Regions from separate parts of the Cupriavidus sp. 291-E7 genome, predicted to be linked through region 1. Evidence: predicted binding sites of a transcription regulator. Region 1 holds the regulator's gene; each other region holds the start of a gene.
What was found. The regulator FNR, encoded in region 1, switches genes on or off when oxygen is low (the NO sensors DNR and NnrR bind a similar motif). The targets are predictions, from matches to a motif close to TTGATNNNNATCAA.
Positions count from the first base shown of each region.

Region 2: AC3FLX_RS18600 (fatty acid desaturase) is a predicted target of FNR. The motif match lies at 2,057-2,070, and genes of this name have one in related genera.
Region 3: AC3FLX_RS31465 (MBL fold metallo-hydrolase RNA specificity domain-containing protein) is a predicted target of FNR. The motif match lies at 1,178-1,191, and genes of this name have one in related genera.

Region 1 covers NZ_JBYOJV010000008.1:250,030-255,773, reverse strand. The annotation lists gene rluB (23S rRNA pseudouridine(2605) synthase RluB) at 1-983, opposite strand, end outside; gene scpB (SMC-Scp complex subunit ScpB) at 1,012-2,031, opposite strand; gene AC3FLX_RS16465 (sulfite exporter TauE/SafE family protein) at 2,578-3,345, opposite strand; gene fnr (fumarate/nitrate reduction transcriptional regulator Fnr) at 3,431-4,156, shown strand; gene AC3FLX_RS16455 (hypothetical protein) at 4,237-4,482, opposite strand; gene AC3FLX_RS16450 (hypothetical protein) at 4,479-4,688, opposite strand; gene ccoG (cytochrome c oxidase accessory protein CcoG) at 4,736-5,744, opposite strand, start outside.
Region 2 covers NZ_JBYOJV010000010.1:78,606-84,349, reverse strand. The annotation lists gene AC3FLX_RS18605 (TMEM165/GDT1 family protein) at 1-475, opposite strand, end outside; yybP-ykoY riboswitch at 506-717, opposite strand; gene AC3FLX_RS18600 (fatty acid desaturase) at 786-1,967, opposite strand; gene guaD (guanine deaminase) at 2,143-3,486, opposite strand; gene AC3FLX_RS18590 (adenosine deaminase) at 3,569-4,633, opposite strand; gene xdhC (xanthine dehydrogenase accessory protein XdhC) at 4,678-5,682, opposite strand; gene xdhB (xanthine dehydrogenase molybdopterin binding subunit) at 5,710-5,744, opposite strand, start outside.
Region 3 covers NZ_JBYOJV010000033.1:1,081-6,824, forward strand. The annotation lists gene AC3FLX_RS31460 (thymidine phosphorylase family protein) at 1-1,041, opposite strand, end outside; gene AC3FLX_RS31465 (MBL fold metallo-hydrolase RNA specificity domain-containing protein) at 1,295-2,653, shown strand; gene AC3FLX_RS31470 (hypothetical protein) at 2,705-3,088, opposite strand; gene AC3FLX_RS31475 (helix-turn-helix domain-containing protein) at 3,319-4,086, opposite strand; gene AC3FLX_RS31480 (BON domain-containing protein) at 4,366-5,022, shown strand; partial or broken gene AC3FLX_RS31485 (zinc-dependent alcohol dehydrogenase family protein) at 5,065-5,744, opposite strand, start outside.

The DNA.
Region 1 (5,744 bases):
ACGGCCACCCACTTGCCGTTCTTGATGCGCGGCAGGCTGTCGAACACGGTCGGACGGCCTTCCGGATCCGACTGGCTGACGATTTCACCGGATGGCTTGTGATACAGCAGCACACGCGGCGGCTTGGTCGAGACCTTGCGATGAATCAGCTTGCCGTTCACGCGAACCTGATCGGCCGGCAGGATCCGCTGACCGATATGCGCGGGCAGCCCGTTGACGGACACACGCCCCTGCAGAATCAGCTCTTCCATCTCGCGCCGCGAGCCCAGGCCGCCTTCGGCCAGCACCTTGTGCAGCTTCGGCGCATCGTCATCGGACGTCAGCTCGCGCACCGGCTTGGCCTTGGTGCGCGGCACGATCGTTTCTTCCTGATCGAACTGCTCGGAAATCACAAAGCGAAACAGATCTTCGGCACCCGCAGCCGGCTTGGCCGCGGCGGCCTTGCCGCCCTGCTTGCCTGGCCTGTCACCCTGGCGTTGCTCGCCGCGCGCAGCACCACCCTGCTTACCGGCGCCCGCCTGGTTTTTGCGCTGCTGGCCGTTGCGATTGCGCTTGCCGGGCTGTTCGGCGGCTGGCTTGCTGTCGCCATCGACCAGTGCGGCCTTGCGTTGGGGCTGCTGGCGGCGCTTGCGCTGGCCTTGACCAGGTTGCTGCGCTGACTGGCTTTCACCAGCCTCGCCCTGCGCCACGACCGGGGCACCGGCCTCGGCCACAGCTGCGGCGGGCTTGCGGCGGCCACGGCCTCGCGGTGCCGGGGGCTGCGCCCCCTCACCGGACTCGGCGGCCACCGGCGCATCGGTCTCGGCACGGCCTACATCCCGATCCTGCGCTGCCTGGCGGCGTGAAGCCACCAGATTGCGCAAACCGCGACGAAGCCCCTTGCGGCGCGGTGCGCCGTCGGCGTCGTTACCCGAATCAGGGGCTGCGCCGGTGTCGCCCGGCACGTCCGGCTGGCGGACGTCTTGCTCAGCGGAATCAGACAAAGTATTCACTATCGATGTTGCATGTTGTTCAGTTGGACACGCGTTCGTCGTCGTCTTCGGTCGGGAATGGCACATCGCCAGTCCGGTCCGTACGCTCGGCGGCTTCCGTTTCCGGAGCCTCGGTGTCCACGTGGTAGCCGTTGGCATGTGCCACCGGCGCATCGTCCTGCCCGTCTTCATCGGGCTTACGGGCGACGCTGGTATCGCTGTTATCGTCGTCGGCCTCAGGCGATTCCGGATCTTCCGAAACCATCTGGCCAGCGCTCGCGGCATGCTCGCCTGGCTCAGGAGCCTCGGCTTCGCCGGCGACGACGTTGATCGTATCGACCTCTTCTGCGGAGCCGGCTACCGACGCCGCGTCATCCGTGTCTGCCGTCGCGGTGGGTTCGGCGCCTGGCTGGGCAGTTCCAGTAGCGGCAATGGCTTCGGCACCGGATACGGCGAACGCCTCTTCATCGCCCGCCGGCGGATTGGCCGTGGCAATTTCCTCGAAATCGATGGCCTGCTGGTCCAGCAACGCAGCCTGGGCTTGTGCCTGGGCGTCTTCGAGCGGCGGCAGTTCGTCGAGAGACCGCAAACCCAGATCGTCCAGGAACGCCTTGGTCGTCGCATACAGCGCCGGGCGGCCCGGCACGTCGCGATGGCCAATGACCTCGATCCAGCTTCGATCCTCGAGCTTTTTCACCACGTCCGTACTGACCGTCACGCCACGGATTTCCTCGATGTCGCCACGCGTGACCGGCTGCCGATACGCGATGATCGCCAGCGTTTCCATGACGGCGCGCGAGTACTTCGGCGGCTTCTCGGGATTCAACCGGTCCAGGAATTCGCGCATCTCCGGGCGGCTCTGGAAACGCCAGCCACTGGCCAATGCCACGAGCTCGACCCCGCGCTGCTGCCAGTCCTTGCGCAGCTCATCGAGCAGCACACGGATGGTGTCGGCACCGACGTCGTCGGCAAACAGCCGTCGCAGATCGCCAACGCGCAACGGCTCCTGCGCACAGATCAGCGCGGTCTCGAGGACGATCTTCGCCTCTTGGGTATTCATGTGATTGCGTGCAGCCTGTCTTTGCACCTGCTCCCGGACGAATCCCGGAGCACTGGAGATTGCAGATACAGCGAGGCCGAAGCCCGCCATCTCATCGCGCAGCCAACTCGCATGCCTATCGCAGCGCAGCCGTGCACCTCGTTCTTTGCATCGAATTGCCGGGTCGGTCCGGCAGGAGATCGTCCGGGGCTGGCCAGTTTCACCAATCGACGGACCTCTTGCGTCGCGCCTTCTCCCTTCGGGGCGGACATTCGCCTGGGCCACCGGATGGCCAAGACGGCAAGAAACAAAACGGTATCGGCTCGGGGCAACATCGCCCTGGCCGGCGCCACCTTCCCAACCGCCGCCGGTCTTTTAACCAGATCTTTTGAACCGGATGAACTGTAGAGACGTTGCCGGCGCACCGGAGTGACCGGAAACCTGGGCACGCGTCCCAGATCAGGGAAGCGGCCCGGCGACGCAAAAAGCATGGTGCGGCGCGATACCGTGGTTCTCGGGATTGTATGGCATTCCCGGCCCCGCCCGCAACCCGGCACTGTGGCCGATTCAGAACACCACGCAAAAGCCGTGTTGCGCCAACGTATCAGGGAGCCAGATCGAACGGGCCACGCCCAGCATGCCGAACCCGATCACCACGATGGCTGCGCCCATCCGTATGGCCGGTTTGCGGGAAAGCTGGCGCAGGTATCCGGACAAGCCCGAGATCACCAGCAGGTTCGGTAATGTGCCGAGTCCGAAGGCACCCATCACGAGCGCACCTGACGTGGCATTGCCGGCCAGCAACGCCAGAGCGAGTGCGCTGTAGACCATCCCGCACGGTACCAGACCCCAGGCCAGCCCCATGCCATAGCGGCGCGCCATCGGCATGGCCCGTTGACGCGGCCGCAAGCTCGCCGGCAAGCGAGCACTCATCGATCGAACATGTTGCACCACGTGCACGGCTGCCAGAGACGCCAGCCGTTCGATCCAGTCGGCTCGCATCACGCGTCCGCGCAACAACCACGCGCCCGTGACAATCAGCATCACACTGCCCAACGCGTAGAGCCATCGCTGCAACGGCAGATACTCCTGGCGCCATACGGTCGCGCCCACCGCTCCCATCGCCGCGCCAAGCAGCATGTACGTAGTGATGCGGCCAACATGCATGACGCACAGCTCGGCCCACCAGTGTCGCGGCGAGCGATGTATGAAAACAGCCACAGTGCGGGGCTGTTTTTGCTCCGCAGCAATAGCAATTCCTCCACACATGGCAGCGCAATGCATACCACCGAGCAAAGCCATAAGAAAAACGCTTAAAAGCACACCAAATGGCAACTGTTCCTCGCTTCTGCGTCACTCGACACTGTAAAATGCCTGCATCGCGCCCTCGCTGCAAGCGCATTCATAACGAGCACTTCAATTGTTGACTTCCATTCCCGTCACCGAGATGTCGCCCCGTTGTTCCACGTGTGCAATGGGCCAGCTTTGCCTGCCCGTCGGCATGTCGCAACAAGACCTGGCGAAAATGGACACGCTCGTTCAGGAACGTGTGCGTGTCCATAAGGGCGAAACGCTTTACCGCATGGGCGAACCGCTCAGCGCGGTCTATGCCATTCGCTTTGGCACACTGAAGACGCACGTCACGATGGAAGACGGGCGCACCCAGATCACCGGTTTCCACTTGCCCGGCGAAGTCATCGGTCTCGACGGCCTGGGCGAGATGCAACACGCATCCGACGCCACCGCGCTGGAAGACACCGAAGTCTGCGTCGTGCGTTACGACGACCTGCAATCGCTGTCGGGCAGCCTGCCTTCTCTGCAGGGCCAGTTCCTGCGGCTGATGAGCAAGGAGATCTCGCAAGACCAGGTCATGCTGATCACGCTTGGCTCGATGCGCGCGGAAGAGCGGCTTGCTGCTTTTCTCGTGAACATGTCCGAACGACTTTCGGCACGCGGTTACTCCTCCACCGAGTTCGTGCTGCGCATGAGCCGCGAGGAAATCGGTAGTTACCTTGGCCTGAAGCTCGAGACCGTCAGCCGTCTGTTCTCGCGCTTCGCTGAAGCGGGCCTGATCCAGATTCGTCAGCGACATGTGAAACTGGTCGACATGGCAGGCATCAAGCAGGTGTATAGCCGCTCCTGCTGACACGCGCTACATCTCATACCGAGCACCGTGACAAAGGCCGCACCGGGACGTATCCGGTGCGGCCTTTCTGTTTAATGTTGCTATTCGAGTTCATCGGTATCGCTGAGCTTCACCGGCATCGTGTACAACGTGAGTCCGCTCGATAGCGCACAGAACAGCCACGCCACCAGGAAACCCACGGTGTAGATCGCTTGCCGCGATGCTTCAACCGGATGCCCGAAGAAATTGAGATCTCCGGGGTCCACTACCGAGAACACCACCGCTGTGGCCGCACCGCCCATCAGAAACGCCGGCCATAACACCCACATCAGCCAGCGTAGTCTCATGGGCGCCTCGCTGACGGCTCACTCCGACTCGCGCCGACTTTTTCGACTACCAGGCCGTGACGAGCGGCATCTGCAACCGGTTTGTCGGCGTGGCTGTTGGCCAGCCAGATCGTAATGCCGCAACCAACCATCGCCAACAGCGGGCCGCTCATCAGGATCCAGGGCCAGGGTTCCCTGTACCAGGGTTTTGCGGGGTGTGGGGTCATTGCGCTCTCCTATTGGCATCCGTCCCTCTTCGCAATCTGTGACAGCATCACAGATTGCGAGGGACGATGAAACTCGTGCTTTGCCGGATATTCACCTCGCGCGCGGCTTCGGTCTCGGCAGTGACCGTCACCTCGATCTTGTGCGTCCCTTGCGCGGCATCATCGATCGGCACGCGAATCCGGATCGGCAGCAACCGGTTCGACGTAGGCGACAGCGCTTCGGCGGCATGGTCGTATTCGACCGTCAGCCCCTTCAGATCGTCGCTCTGCGCCTGCACACGGATCTTCATCGGCGCCTCAGTCGCGTTGATCAGTTGGAGCCGATACACGTTCTCGATCCAGCGTCCTTCCACTTCGCGCCCGAGCGCGCCGCGGTCACGAATGATGTCGACCTTCAGCGGTGTACGCATGGCCAGCGACACAACGAATCCCGCGCACAGCGCCAGCCAGATCATGGTGTAGACGATGGTGCGCGGGCGCAGCAGACGCTTGCGGGCATCGGTGACCGACAGCTTCTTGCGCATGGCGTTCTCCGACGTGTACCGGATCAGTCCACGTGGATACTCCATCTTGTCCATCACTTGATTACAGGCGTCGATACACGCACCGCAGCCAATGCACTCATACTGCAACCCATCGCGGATATCGATGCCGGTCGGGCATACCTGCACGCAAATGCTGCAGTTCACGCAATCGCCCAAGCCGGCTGCCTGGTGATCGGTCTTGCGCGAGCGGCTGCCGCGCGGCTCGCCACGCCCCACGTCGTAGGTCACGACGTAGGTATCGCGATCCACCATCACGCTTTGGAAGCGCGCGTACGGGCACATGTACTTGCAAACCTGCTCGCGCATGAACCCGGCGTTGCCCCATGTTGCGAATGCGTAGAACAGCATCCAGAAGGCTTGCCAAGGACCCAGCGTCCAGTGCAGAACCTCGCCACCGAGTTCGCGTATCGGCGCGAAGTAGCCAATGAACGTGAAGCCCGTCCACAGTGCAATCAGAATCCACAGCGTGTGCTTGGTGGCCTTGAGTCGAAGCTTGCGCAGACTCCACGGA
Region 2 (5,744 bases), on a different contig from region 1:
CGCCCAGCAGGACGGCCGGGGCATTGGCCAGCATCATGCCGAACGTGGTACCGGCGACGACGGCGATAACTTCGCCGTGGAAACGCGCGGCCAGTGCCACGGTGGCGATCTGCGTCTTGTCGCCCATCTCCGCAAAGAAGAAGGCCACGATCGTCGTGCCCAGGATGCCCAGTGCGCCCTTGACCGGTTTGGCTTCCTCGGCGTCGTCGAGCTTGTCGGGAATCAGCATCCAGCCGGCCATCGCAATGAAGCCGAGGCCGAGAATCCAGCGCAACAGATCGGCGCCCAGCACGCCGGTGATCCAGCCGCCGAGTGCGCCGGCAAAGCCGTGATTCACCAGTGTGGCGATCAGGATGCCCAGGATGATGGGAAGGGGTTTGCGATACCGCGCGGCCAGAACGAGCGACAGCAGCTGCGTCTTGTCGCCCATTTCAGCGAGCGCGACGATACCTGTGGAGACGAGGAACGATTCCATTTTTTTATGGGTGTAACAACCGGGCCGCAAACGCATCTCGCGAGATGCCAATGACGCACACCTTTCCCGGCCCGGCCAGAAAGGTATGGTCATCGGTCTCGCCAGGCGCTGGACACAAGGTCCGGAGCTGCGCACGCCATAACCGCATTGCGGTCAAGTCTGTTGACGTACGCCCCTGTCTTCCGGGTGCCGCATTGCGCGGCGCGGTGAGATCAGGGCGGCTACTCCCCAATGGAAGTCCGCATTGTAGCCAGACCGACGGGTAATGTCCATCGGTCTGGCGCTATTACTATGGTTTTGCGAATGATTCTCAGGCAGGCACGGGGCTGTTTTCGCTGGTCTGGCGACCGCGGAAATCTGTCCAGCACAGCGACTTGAAGTCGTAGAGCTTGCAGTGACGGGCGGTCTGGAAATACCAGCGCCAAGAGAAGTTCTCGATGATGATGCGGCCCGGCAGCGCATGTTCCAGCAGTGCTTGTGCGCGCTTGAGCTGGTACAGCGGAATGCTCATGTCCACGTGGTGCGCCGTGTGCTCCATGATGTGGTGGAGCGCCGCGCCGATTCCCATGCCGAAGCGCAGGTGCACGGTAGTGGAGACGAACGGCTGGGCCTTCGACCACATCGCCTTGGTGTCATACCACGCCACGCTGGTATGCGTGTGGTGGACGTAAAGCACAAAGCCGACCGTGGTATTCCAGACCAGGAACGGCAGCACGAAGCCGGTGCCGATCATCAGCAGCACCGATTGACCGGTGGCGACGGCCAGCCAGGCCAGCGCGCCGATCCACAGCGCGCCGAAGGCGGCGACCAGTGCGCAGTCCCACATGAAGATCGCGCGGCGCGTAGCCATCTGGCGCTTGCTCGGGAAGAACAGCTTGAACCACCAGATCTCGATCAGGTAATACAGGCCCGCGCCAAAGCCATTGCGGTAGATGCGCTCCATCACGCGGCGACGGCGCGGCAGTGCGCGGAATTCCTCCAGCGAGTACGGCGCCCAGACGAAATCGAAACCCTTCAGGTTGGTGTAGCCGTGATGCACGACGTTATGGCCCACTTCCCACAGGCTGTACGGCGTCAGCGATGGCAGGAAGGTCAGCCGGCCCAGCCACTTGTTCAGCCTGCGGTTGGCCGTCAGGCTCTGGTGGCAGGCGTCGTGGCCGATGATGAACAGGCGCGCGATGATCAGGCCGGCCAGCACGCCCAGGCCAACCTTGGCCCACCATGCCGACAGCAGCACCACGCCAGCCAGCACGGCCGCGAACAGCGCGTAGTCGAAGGCGAACAGCATCAGCGCGCGCGGCGTGCTGCGGTCCCCGAGCGGGATCAGCCAGCTGCGGATGGTCTTGCGGTTGGGAAACGGTGCCTCGAAGGCGATGGGTTCCGGCATCGGTACGTTGCCGGAAGGGCGGGTCTGGCGGGTCTGGCCGGGGGCGGCAGCCGTGCCGATGGCTTCGGCATCGGCAGCGGAAAGAGTGTCGGATCGGGCAGTCATCGATTGTCCAGCGAGTCGGAATGCAGTGGCGCCCAGTCTTCGGAGGGCGCACGAATGCGACAGACTAGAAGGGTTTGATGACGATTGTGTTGATTCCAGTCAATACAGGACATCTAAAAGGGGCTTTTCGTGCGCGTGCGCCCGGAAAGCCCCTTCACGACGGGGCCGAACGTGGTCAGGCCGCTGCCGGCGCGGCGGCCGTGGTCTGCTCGCCCATGATGTACACGCTGTCGATGACGCGGTCGTCGCCCAGCATGGCAAACGCGAACAGTTGCTCTTCGAGCGAATCAGAGCGATGGCTGCGCCGGGCGATCAGCGGGGTGGCGTCGGGGTCCAGCACGAGGAAGTCCGCCTCGCAGCCGACCTCGAAGCTGCCGATACGGTCCTGCCAGCCCAGCGCCTCGGCCGCGGCTCGCGTGGCCAGATAGAACATGCGCAGCGCGGTCAGGTGGTAGCCGCCCATGCGTGCCACCTTGTGCGCGGCATTCATCGTACGGAACATCGAGAACGACGTGCCGCCGCCTACGTCGGTGGCCAGCGTCACGTTCAGGCGATTGGCGTCGGACTGGTGGAAGTCATAGAAGCCGCTGCCCAGGAACAGGTTCGACGTGGGGCAGTGCGCCACGGCCGCGCCGCTATCAGCCAGGCGACGGCGGTCCTCGGGGTCGAGATAGATCGCATGGCCGTAAAACGCGCCGGGACGCAGCAGGTTGTATCGGTCGTAGACGTCCAGGTAGCTGCGCGCATCGGGGAACAGCTCGGCGACCCACTTCACCTCGTCGCGGTTTTCGGCCACGTGCGTCTGGATAAAGACGTCCGAATGGGCGCGGGCCAGTTCACCGCAGGCGGCCAGTTGCGCCTCGGTCGACGTCGGCGCAAAGCGCGGCGTAATCGCATAGGCCAGCCGGTCCTTGCCATGCCATTTCGAAATCAGATCGGCCGAATCGCGCGCGCCGGACTCGGCGGTGTCGCGCAGGAATTCGGGGCAGTTGCGATCCATCAGCACCTTGCCGGTGATCATGCGCATGTTGCGCGCCTGGCTGGCCGAAAAAAGCGCGTCGGCCGATGCGGCGTGCACCGTGCTCCAGACCATCGCCGTGGTAGTGCCGTTGCGCAGCAGCTCGTCGGTGAAGAAATCCGCCACGCCGCGTGCGTAGGTGGCATCGCTGAAGCGGCGCTCTTCGGGAAAGGTGTAGGTGTCCAGCCAGTGCAGCAGGCCCGGCGACGGCGACGCGATGATGTCGGTCTGCGGATAGTGGATATGCGTGTCGATAAAGCCGGGCACGATCAGCTTGCCGCGATGGTCCGCCATTTCGGCGCCAGCGGGAATTTCTTGCGCCAGGCTTTCGTAAGATCCGACGGCGGCAATGCGCCCGGCAGTCACGATCATCAGTCCGTCTTCCCAATACTGATAGGCATCCTCATGGAACTGCGGATCGCGCAGGAAATGCAGGATGCGGCCACGGATGGCGCGGGTGACGGCACCGGTGGTGCGCGAAGCGGGGGAAGTCGTCGTCATCATCTTGTCTCGGGGCGGCCGGTGCCCGCCCGCGCCATTCAGGCAGCGGGCGCGGCATCCGGCGTTCTGGGTATGCGCCCGGTCAGGCTGTGGAACTCACATTGACCGTTGCGGGCGGTTGCGAAGGCGTGGCCGACCAGAAGTGATCGACCTCCGCCAGGAATTCGGCCTTCTGCGTGTCGGGCAGGAAGGCCGCTTCAAAACTGTTGCGGGCCAGCTTGTGGGCGTCGGCGGCGTCCAGCGGCAGCGCTTCGAACGTTGCCTCCCAGTTGGCGTTCATATAGCCGCCAAAATAGGCCGGATCGTCCGAGTGCAGCGTCACGGCCACGCCGGCATCGAGCAATTGCTTCAGCGAATGGTCGCGCAGGTCCGGATATACCTTCAGCTTCTGGTTCGACAGCGGGCACACGGTCAGCGCGATGCGTTCGCGCGCCAGCCGTTGCACGAGCGCTTCGTCATCGATCGCGCGCACGCCATGATCGATCCGCTCGACCTTGAGGATGTCCAGCGCGTCCGTCACGTATTGCGCGGGACCTTCCTCGCCAGCGTGCGCCACCAGGTGCAGGCCGAGCGTCTTTGCCTTGGCGAAGACGCGGGCGAACTTCTCCGGCGGATTGCCGCGTTCGGACGAATCCAGGCCGACACCGACAAACCGGTCGCGATAGGGCAGGGCCGCGTCGAGCGTGGCGAATGCGTCGTCCTCGGACAGATGGCGCAGGAAGCAGAGAATCAGGCTGCTCGAAAAATCGTATTCGGTACGTGCCTGCGCCAGTGCATCGGAAATGCCGTCGATGACGATGCCGATCGGCACGCCGCGCTCGGTATGGGTCTGCGGATCGAAGAAGATCTCGGCATGGCGGACGTTGTCGGCAACGGCGCGCTTGATGTAGTCCATCGTCATGTCGAAGAAATCTTCCTCGGTCAGCAGCACACTGGCGCCGGCGTAGTAGATATCCAGGAACGATTGCAGGTCGGTGAACGCGTAGGCGGCGCGCAGCGCCTCCACATCGGCGTAAGCCAGCTTGACGTTGTTGCGCTGGGCCAGCCGGAAGATCAGCTCGGGTTCGAGCGTGCCTTCGATATGCACGTGAAGTTCGGCCTTTGGAGTACGGCGGATCTTGTCCGCCAGCACGGCATCGATGGTCATGGGGCCTCTTTTCTAAGACTGACAGCCGGATCACGGCTGTACTGTTACGGAAGCACCGCCTCCAGCCGGCTGGCACGCAGCGCGGCAATGCGCTGCTCGCGAACCTGCAACAGCTGGGCGACGATGGCAACCGCAATCATAGCCGGTGCCTTGTCAGTGATGCCCGCGACGCCCATCGGACACGTCATTTCCGGGAACCGCGCCGGGTCGATGCCGTGTTCGGCCATCCGGTGTTCAAACTTCGCACGCTTGGTTTTCGATCCGATCAGCCCGAAGTAGGCAAAGTCGGTGCGGCGGAAGATCCGCTCGCAAAGCTGTTGGTCCAGCGCATGGCTATGGGTCATGACGATGAAGTACGACCCCGGCGGCGCGTCATCGACCACAGCCTCGGGCGTGTCCGTGGCCTCGGCTTCGATATTCTCGGGCAACCCGGCCGGGAACAGCGTGTCGCGCTCGTCCACCCAGTGCACGCGGCACGGCAGCGTCGACAGCACCTTCACCAGCGCATGGCCCACATGGCCGGCGCCAAACAGCACCACGTGCATTTCATCCGGCACCAGTGTGTCGGTCCAGGTGTCGTCGGGCTGCAGCGCCGCGGTCGGCAGCATCGCGCGGCTGGATTCGACCGTGATGGCGCCAGCCAGCGGCACCGTGCGTTGCAGCGAACGTCCGCCCTTGAACGCGGTGTCGATGGCGTCGAGCCAGGTCAGGTCCGCTTCGCCCAGTACCTCGAATGCCAGCTTCACCACGCCGCCGCAGCACTGGCCAAGTGCCGGCCCCAGCGGAATGCGCTCGATGCGCCGATGCGGATTGCCGCGCACGTGGCGGTTGGCCAGCATGGCCCGCGCAATGTCCATGCCGCGCCATTCCAGGTGGCCGCCGCCGATCGTGCCGACCAGGTCGTCGGCCGTGACCAGCATGCGGATGCCCGGCTCGCGCGGCGCGGAACCCTTGACGTCGACGATGGTGACCATCGCCACGGGTACGCCGGCGCGCGCCCATCGGGATGCGTCGGCGAAGCGGAACGGTTTGAGCGGGGCGTCCTGCATGATGGTTCTCTCGCTGGCTTGCTGCGGTCAGGCGGGTATGGCTTCGGTGCTGGCGACTGCCT
Region 3 (5,744 bases), on a different contig from region 1:
GTCGTGGGCCTCCAGCGCCGGACCAATGCCACGACCAATGGGCTGGGCGCCGTCGGTATGCACCATCATCACTTGCAGCCCGAACGCCGCCGCCACGCATTGCATGAAAGATCCCAGGCGCAGCAGGTCGGCTTCGGAACGCACCTTGGCCGTGGGGCCTACCGGGACATCGATCAGCACGTGCGTGGCCCCGGCAGCCACCTTCTTCGACAGGATCGACGCAATCAACTGGGCGTCGCTGTCGATATCGAGTGCGCGCTCCACGCGAATCATCACGTCGTCGGCCGGGCTCAGGTTCAGAGCGCCGCCCCACGCCAGCGCGCCGCCCGTGCGTTCCACTACGCGCCGCAGTTCGTGCACGTCCATTGTCACGCGCGTCAGCGTTTCCATTGTGTCTGCCGTGCCCGCTGGCGACGTGATCGCGCGTGACGAGGTCTTGGGAATCGTCAGCCCGGCGGCGGCGGCGATTGCCACGATGATCGGCGTGGTGCGATTGCCGGGCAGGCCGCCCACGCAATGCTTGTCAGCCACCACCTTGCAGCCCCAGTGCAATTGCTTCCCCGTGCCGATCATCGCGCGGGTCAGACCGATGACCTCCTGCTCGTTCATCCTGCCGCCCGCGCAGGCCGCCAGGAAGGCCGCGATCTGCATTTCCGTGTAGCGCTCGCCAGCAATGTCCTCGACGATGCCGGCCAGTTGTGCGTCGTCGATGGCCAGGCCATGAATCTTCGCGCGGACCGCGCGCAGCGACTCCAGGGCCGGCGCGTGCGTAATCTCGATGGCGTCGCCCTCACGCGCGCCCAGCTCCGCCGCAGCGCTCGCCGAGAGACTGGCCTGGTGGGTATGCAGCAGCGGGGCGCCCACCAGGTTCAGCGTGGCGATTAGCGTGCGCGCACCAATTCGCACTTGCACGCGTGCCTGCGCCGAAAATCCTTCGGCCCCGCACACCGGACAGTCGGGATGAAGGTAGATCACGTGCTCCTGCCACGTGTCGATACCGAGCGGCTTGAATACCAGCATGGCGGGGGAGAAGGGGAGCATCAACGGTCATCCCAGTATGGACGCCGGGCGCCGTCAATGAAATCAGGATGCGCTGAGCTGTCTGTAGGGCATGGATGACAGCCATCGCCGCAGCGGGTGCATCGCCCAGGCATTTTGCGCGAGAAGCGCCCGGAGGTTGATGAAAATCAAGCTGCCGCCCGGCATGCGATCCATCCTGAAAAACACAGTTGCCCGCGGTGCTGATCGCAAGGCATCCGGTTCGCGATGGCGCGGCATGGACAAGGGGATATCGATGAAAGTGCAATGTCTGGGCGCCACCGACACGGTGACCGGTTCCAAGTACGTCGTGGACACGGGACGCGTCCGCGTGATGGTGGATTGCGGCCTGTTTCAGGGATACAAAGCCCTGCGTCTGCGCAACTGGGATGTTCTCCCGGTCGATCCCGCCAGCTTGCATGCGGTAGTGCTGACCCACGCGCACATCGATCACAGTGGATACCTGCCTCTGCTGATCCGCAACGGATTCCGGGGACGCGTGTACTGCACGCTGGGGACCGCGCAATTGTGCGGTGTGCTGCTGCCAGACTGCGCGGCGCTGGCCGAGGAGGACGCGACGTATGCAAACCGAAAAGGGTTCTCGCGTCACGATCCGGCGATGCCGCTCTATACGCGCGCCGATGCCGAGCGCGCGGTGCATCGCCTGGAGGCGGTGCGATTCGACACGCGCGTGCCGGTGGGCGCGGGCATCGATGCCGAGTTCAGTCACGCCGGTCATATCATCGGCGCGGCCAGTGTCACCTTGCACGTGGATGGGCAGCGCCTGGTGTTCTCCGGCGATCTTGGGCGCCTGAACGATCCGGTGATGCGCGCGCCCGCCTTCCTGAAGCATGCCGACTGGCTGTTCGTGGAATCCACATACGGCGACCGGCGCCATCCCGACGTCGATCCCATCGACGCGCTGGGCGATATCGTCAGCCGTACGATCGACAGGGGCGGCACGCTCGTGATTCCGACCTTCGCCGTGGGCCGCGCGCAGTCATTGCTCTATTGCCTGTACCGACTCAGGCAACTGCGTCGGCTGCCGGACGTACCGATCTACCTGAACAGCCCTATGGCTATCGCGGCAACGACGATCTTTGCCCGTCATGTGTCCGAGCTGCGCATCGACGAGGCCAGCTGCGCAGGCGCTTGCGATATGGCGCGCCCCGTCACCAGCACCGAGGCATCTGTCCGCCTGAACGCGGACCGCAGTCCGAAGATCATCCTGGCAGGAAGCGGGATGGCCACCGGTGGCCGTGTGGTGCACCACCTGGAAGCGTTCGGCCCGGACCCGCGCAACACCATCCTGCTGTCTGGATTCCAGGCGCCCGGCACGCGCGGCGCCCGCCTGTACAGTGGCGCCAGGCAAATCCGGCTGCATGGCAAGGACATCGACATCCGCGCCGAAGTGACGCAGATCGAGAACCTGTCGGCCCACGCCGATACCGACGAATTGATGACCTGGCTGAAGGGATTCGAGCGCGCGCCGCGTCAGACGTTCGTCGTGCATGGCGAGCCGGCGGCCAGTGACGCGTTACGCCAGCGCATCGAACACGAGCTGAAGTGGCAGGTGACGATGCCCGAGTACCGCCAGAAGTATTCGCTGGAGTAGGGCGACAACATGACGCGATAAGGTTGCGAAAGGGAAATCGCGGATTTGAACTTATATGGAATGCTCGTCCTGGCCCATCCGAAGCTGGTGCTGCGCCACGAGCGCGCTCAGTTCTTCGAGCTTGGCCCGCGCGAGGCCAAGCGCCAGGGCGCTGTGCGGCTGCGGCACGCCGGCGGGCAGTATGCGCTGCACCGGACCGGGCGGCGCGTAGTCGCGCACGAGCACGAAGCCCTGGCTGTAGCCCTTGTCGGTGCGTTGCGTGTAGGCGCGCAGGTCGCAGTTGCAGACGCGCCTGAACAGGTCGTCGGCATCCGTCGGGGCGGCGCAATCCGGCTCGGGCGACGCGTCCGCTGCCGGCGCATCCGTGTGGAGCATGCCGGGCCAGCGCCGAAGCATCCATTGCGGCGCAACCCTCGACAGGGTCGGCACTCTCATGTTCGTCTCCTATTCTTGCCACCGGACACGCCGATATCGATGGTGTCGATGCGTGCGTGTAAGCCCTGGTTCAATATAGAAGCGAGCACGGAAAACATCTGATCCTGGTCAAGAAGATCGGAGGCCTACGTCGGGGATGAGCGATTTCTGCAGTTCGAGCACGCCTTGCCGGTACGCGTCGCCACGCACAGCGCGGCGTGCCCGCGTGGGTTGTCTGCACCGCGCGACGCTCAGACCTGTGCCAGCGCGTCCAGATCGAAGATTTCAATTTGCTTGCCGTCCACGCGGATCAGTCCTTCGCGTTGGAAGCGCGAGAACGTGCGGCTGACCGTTTCCAGCTTGATGCCGAGGTAGCTGCCGATTTCCTCGCGCGTCATCCGTAGCGTGAACGCATGCGCCGCGTAGCCCCTGGCGCGCAGGCGCCGCGAGACGTTGAGCAGGAAGGCAGCGACCCGACGCTCCGAAGGCATGCCAGACAGCAGCGTGGTCTGGCGGGATTCACGCACGATCTCCTGGCTCAGCAGCTTGTGCAACTGGCGCTGCACGCCGCGCATGTCGCGGCAAAGCAGTTCAAGCGGCGGAAACGGGATCACGCACACGGTGCTGTCTTCCAGTGCAACGGCATCGCAATCGTAGTGCTCGCCTGAGATGGCACCCAGCCCCAGCATATCGCCCGGTAACAGGTAGGCCGTAACGTGCTCGACACCTTCCTCATGGCCCGCCACCGTCTTGAACGATCCCGTGCGCAGCGTATAGAGGCACTGGAATCTGTCGCCCACACGGAACAGGTAGTCGCCGCGATGCACCATGCGCCACTGTCCGATGACCGATTCGAGCCTGGGCAGGTCGTCGTCATCGAGTCCCGCCGCCAGGCAGAGCGGCCGCAGGCTGCAATGGGCGCATCTGGGTGTCAGGGCCATGACCTGCGCTGGTGGCGCGTAGGCTTCTGGGTAGGGCATTGGCACGGCCGTGCGCAACTGTATTATCTGGTGCAGCATGTCATCCCCTTTGCTGGTCGAAGCGCTGGCTGTATGTCGGCGTCGGTATTCGGTGTCTCCCGATTTGCCTGGAGTATTGGCCACGGCTGGTCCGGCCGAAATCAGCCGTGGCTGAGAGGTGGGTCAGATTGTGCTGAGCGCGTGTCAGGAAAACCTGACACGCGCTTGCCCGCCGAATCCGCGTTCGCCCGGCGCGGCCTTGCGCCAACGCAAAGCCGCGCATCGTATTACGCCTAGAGTCATTGAGAGGCAATACGCGGACAGGCATAAGGGGGGGAGATGAAAGGCGATATTCAACTGAAGCAGGACGTGCTTGACGAGCTTGCCTGGGACCCGGAAGTCGACGAGCGAGAGGTCGGCGTGCAGGTGAGGGACGGCATCGTCACGCTCACCGGGAGTCTACGGTCATTCCATGCCAAGCGTTGCGCCGAGCGGGCCGCGCGGCGCGTGGCGGGCGTGCGCGCAATTGCCGTGGAACTGGAAGTGGTGCTGCCGGGTGACGCCGTGCGGACCGACGCCGATATCGCCTGGGCCGTGGAAAACGCACTGACGTGGAATTCGGTGGTGCCCGCCGGCCAGCTCGGCGTGGTAGTGGAGCGCGGCATGGTGACGCTCTCGGGTGAAGTGGACTGGGACTACCAGCGTCGTGCCGCGGCCGATACGGTGCGCCGCCTCAACGGCGTGCGCGGCATCGTGAACCAGATCGTGCTGCGCCCCCGGACCAGCGCGCCCGACGTGCAGCAGCGCATCGAGGATGCCATGCGGCGCCAGGCGGCGCGCGATGCGCGGCATGTGAAGGTCATCGTCAAGGATGGCGTGGTCACGCTGTCGGGCCATGTGACGTCGCTGGCCGAACGGCAGGCGGCGTTCAACGCCGCGTGGATCGCGCCGGGCGTGATGAAGGTGGTGGACGATATCCAGGTGCTGCCGCAGTAGCGTTGCCGTGGCGCAAGGCGTGCGCCATCGCGCGTTCAGCGCTCAGATGCGCAGGACGGCGGCACCGGCAAGCCGTCCCGCGCGCATGTCGTCGAGTGCCTTGCCGGCATCGCGCAGCGGATAGACCGTGGTGTGTACCTGGATCGGCAGGCTGGCGGCCACCTGCATGAGCCCCACGCCATCCTCGCGCGTGAGATTGGCAACGGACACGATGTGCCGCTCTTCCCAAAGCTGCCGATACGGGAACGACGGAATATCGCTCATGTGGATGCCGCCACATACGACGACGCCACCCTTGTCCGTGGCACCCAGCGCGGCCGGCACCAGTGCGCCGTCCGACGCGAAGATCAGTGCCGCATCCAGCACAGTTGGCGGCGGTTCCAGGCTGCTGCCCGCCCACGCCGCGCCCACTTGCGTGGCCAGTGCCTGCGCCGCCGTGTCGCCGGGCCTTGTCATCGCATAGATCGTGCGGCCCTGCGCCACGGCGATCTGCGTGACAATGTGCGCGGCCGCGCCAAAGCCGTAGATGCCCAGCCGCTGCGCGTCGCCCGCCATGCGTAGCGTGCGATAACCAATCAGGCCGGCGCACAGCAACGGCGCGGCGTGCGCGTCATCGTAGGCGTCGGGAATCGGGAAGCAGTAACGCGCGTCGGCCAGCACGTATTCCGCGTAGCCGCCATCGCAGGTATAGCCGTGGAACAGCGGCGCGTCGCACAGGTTTT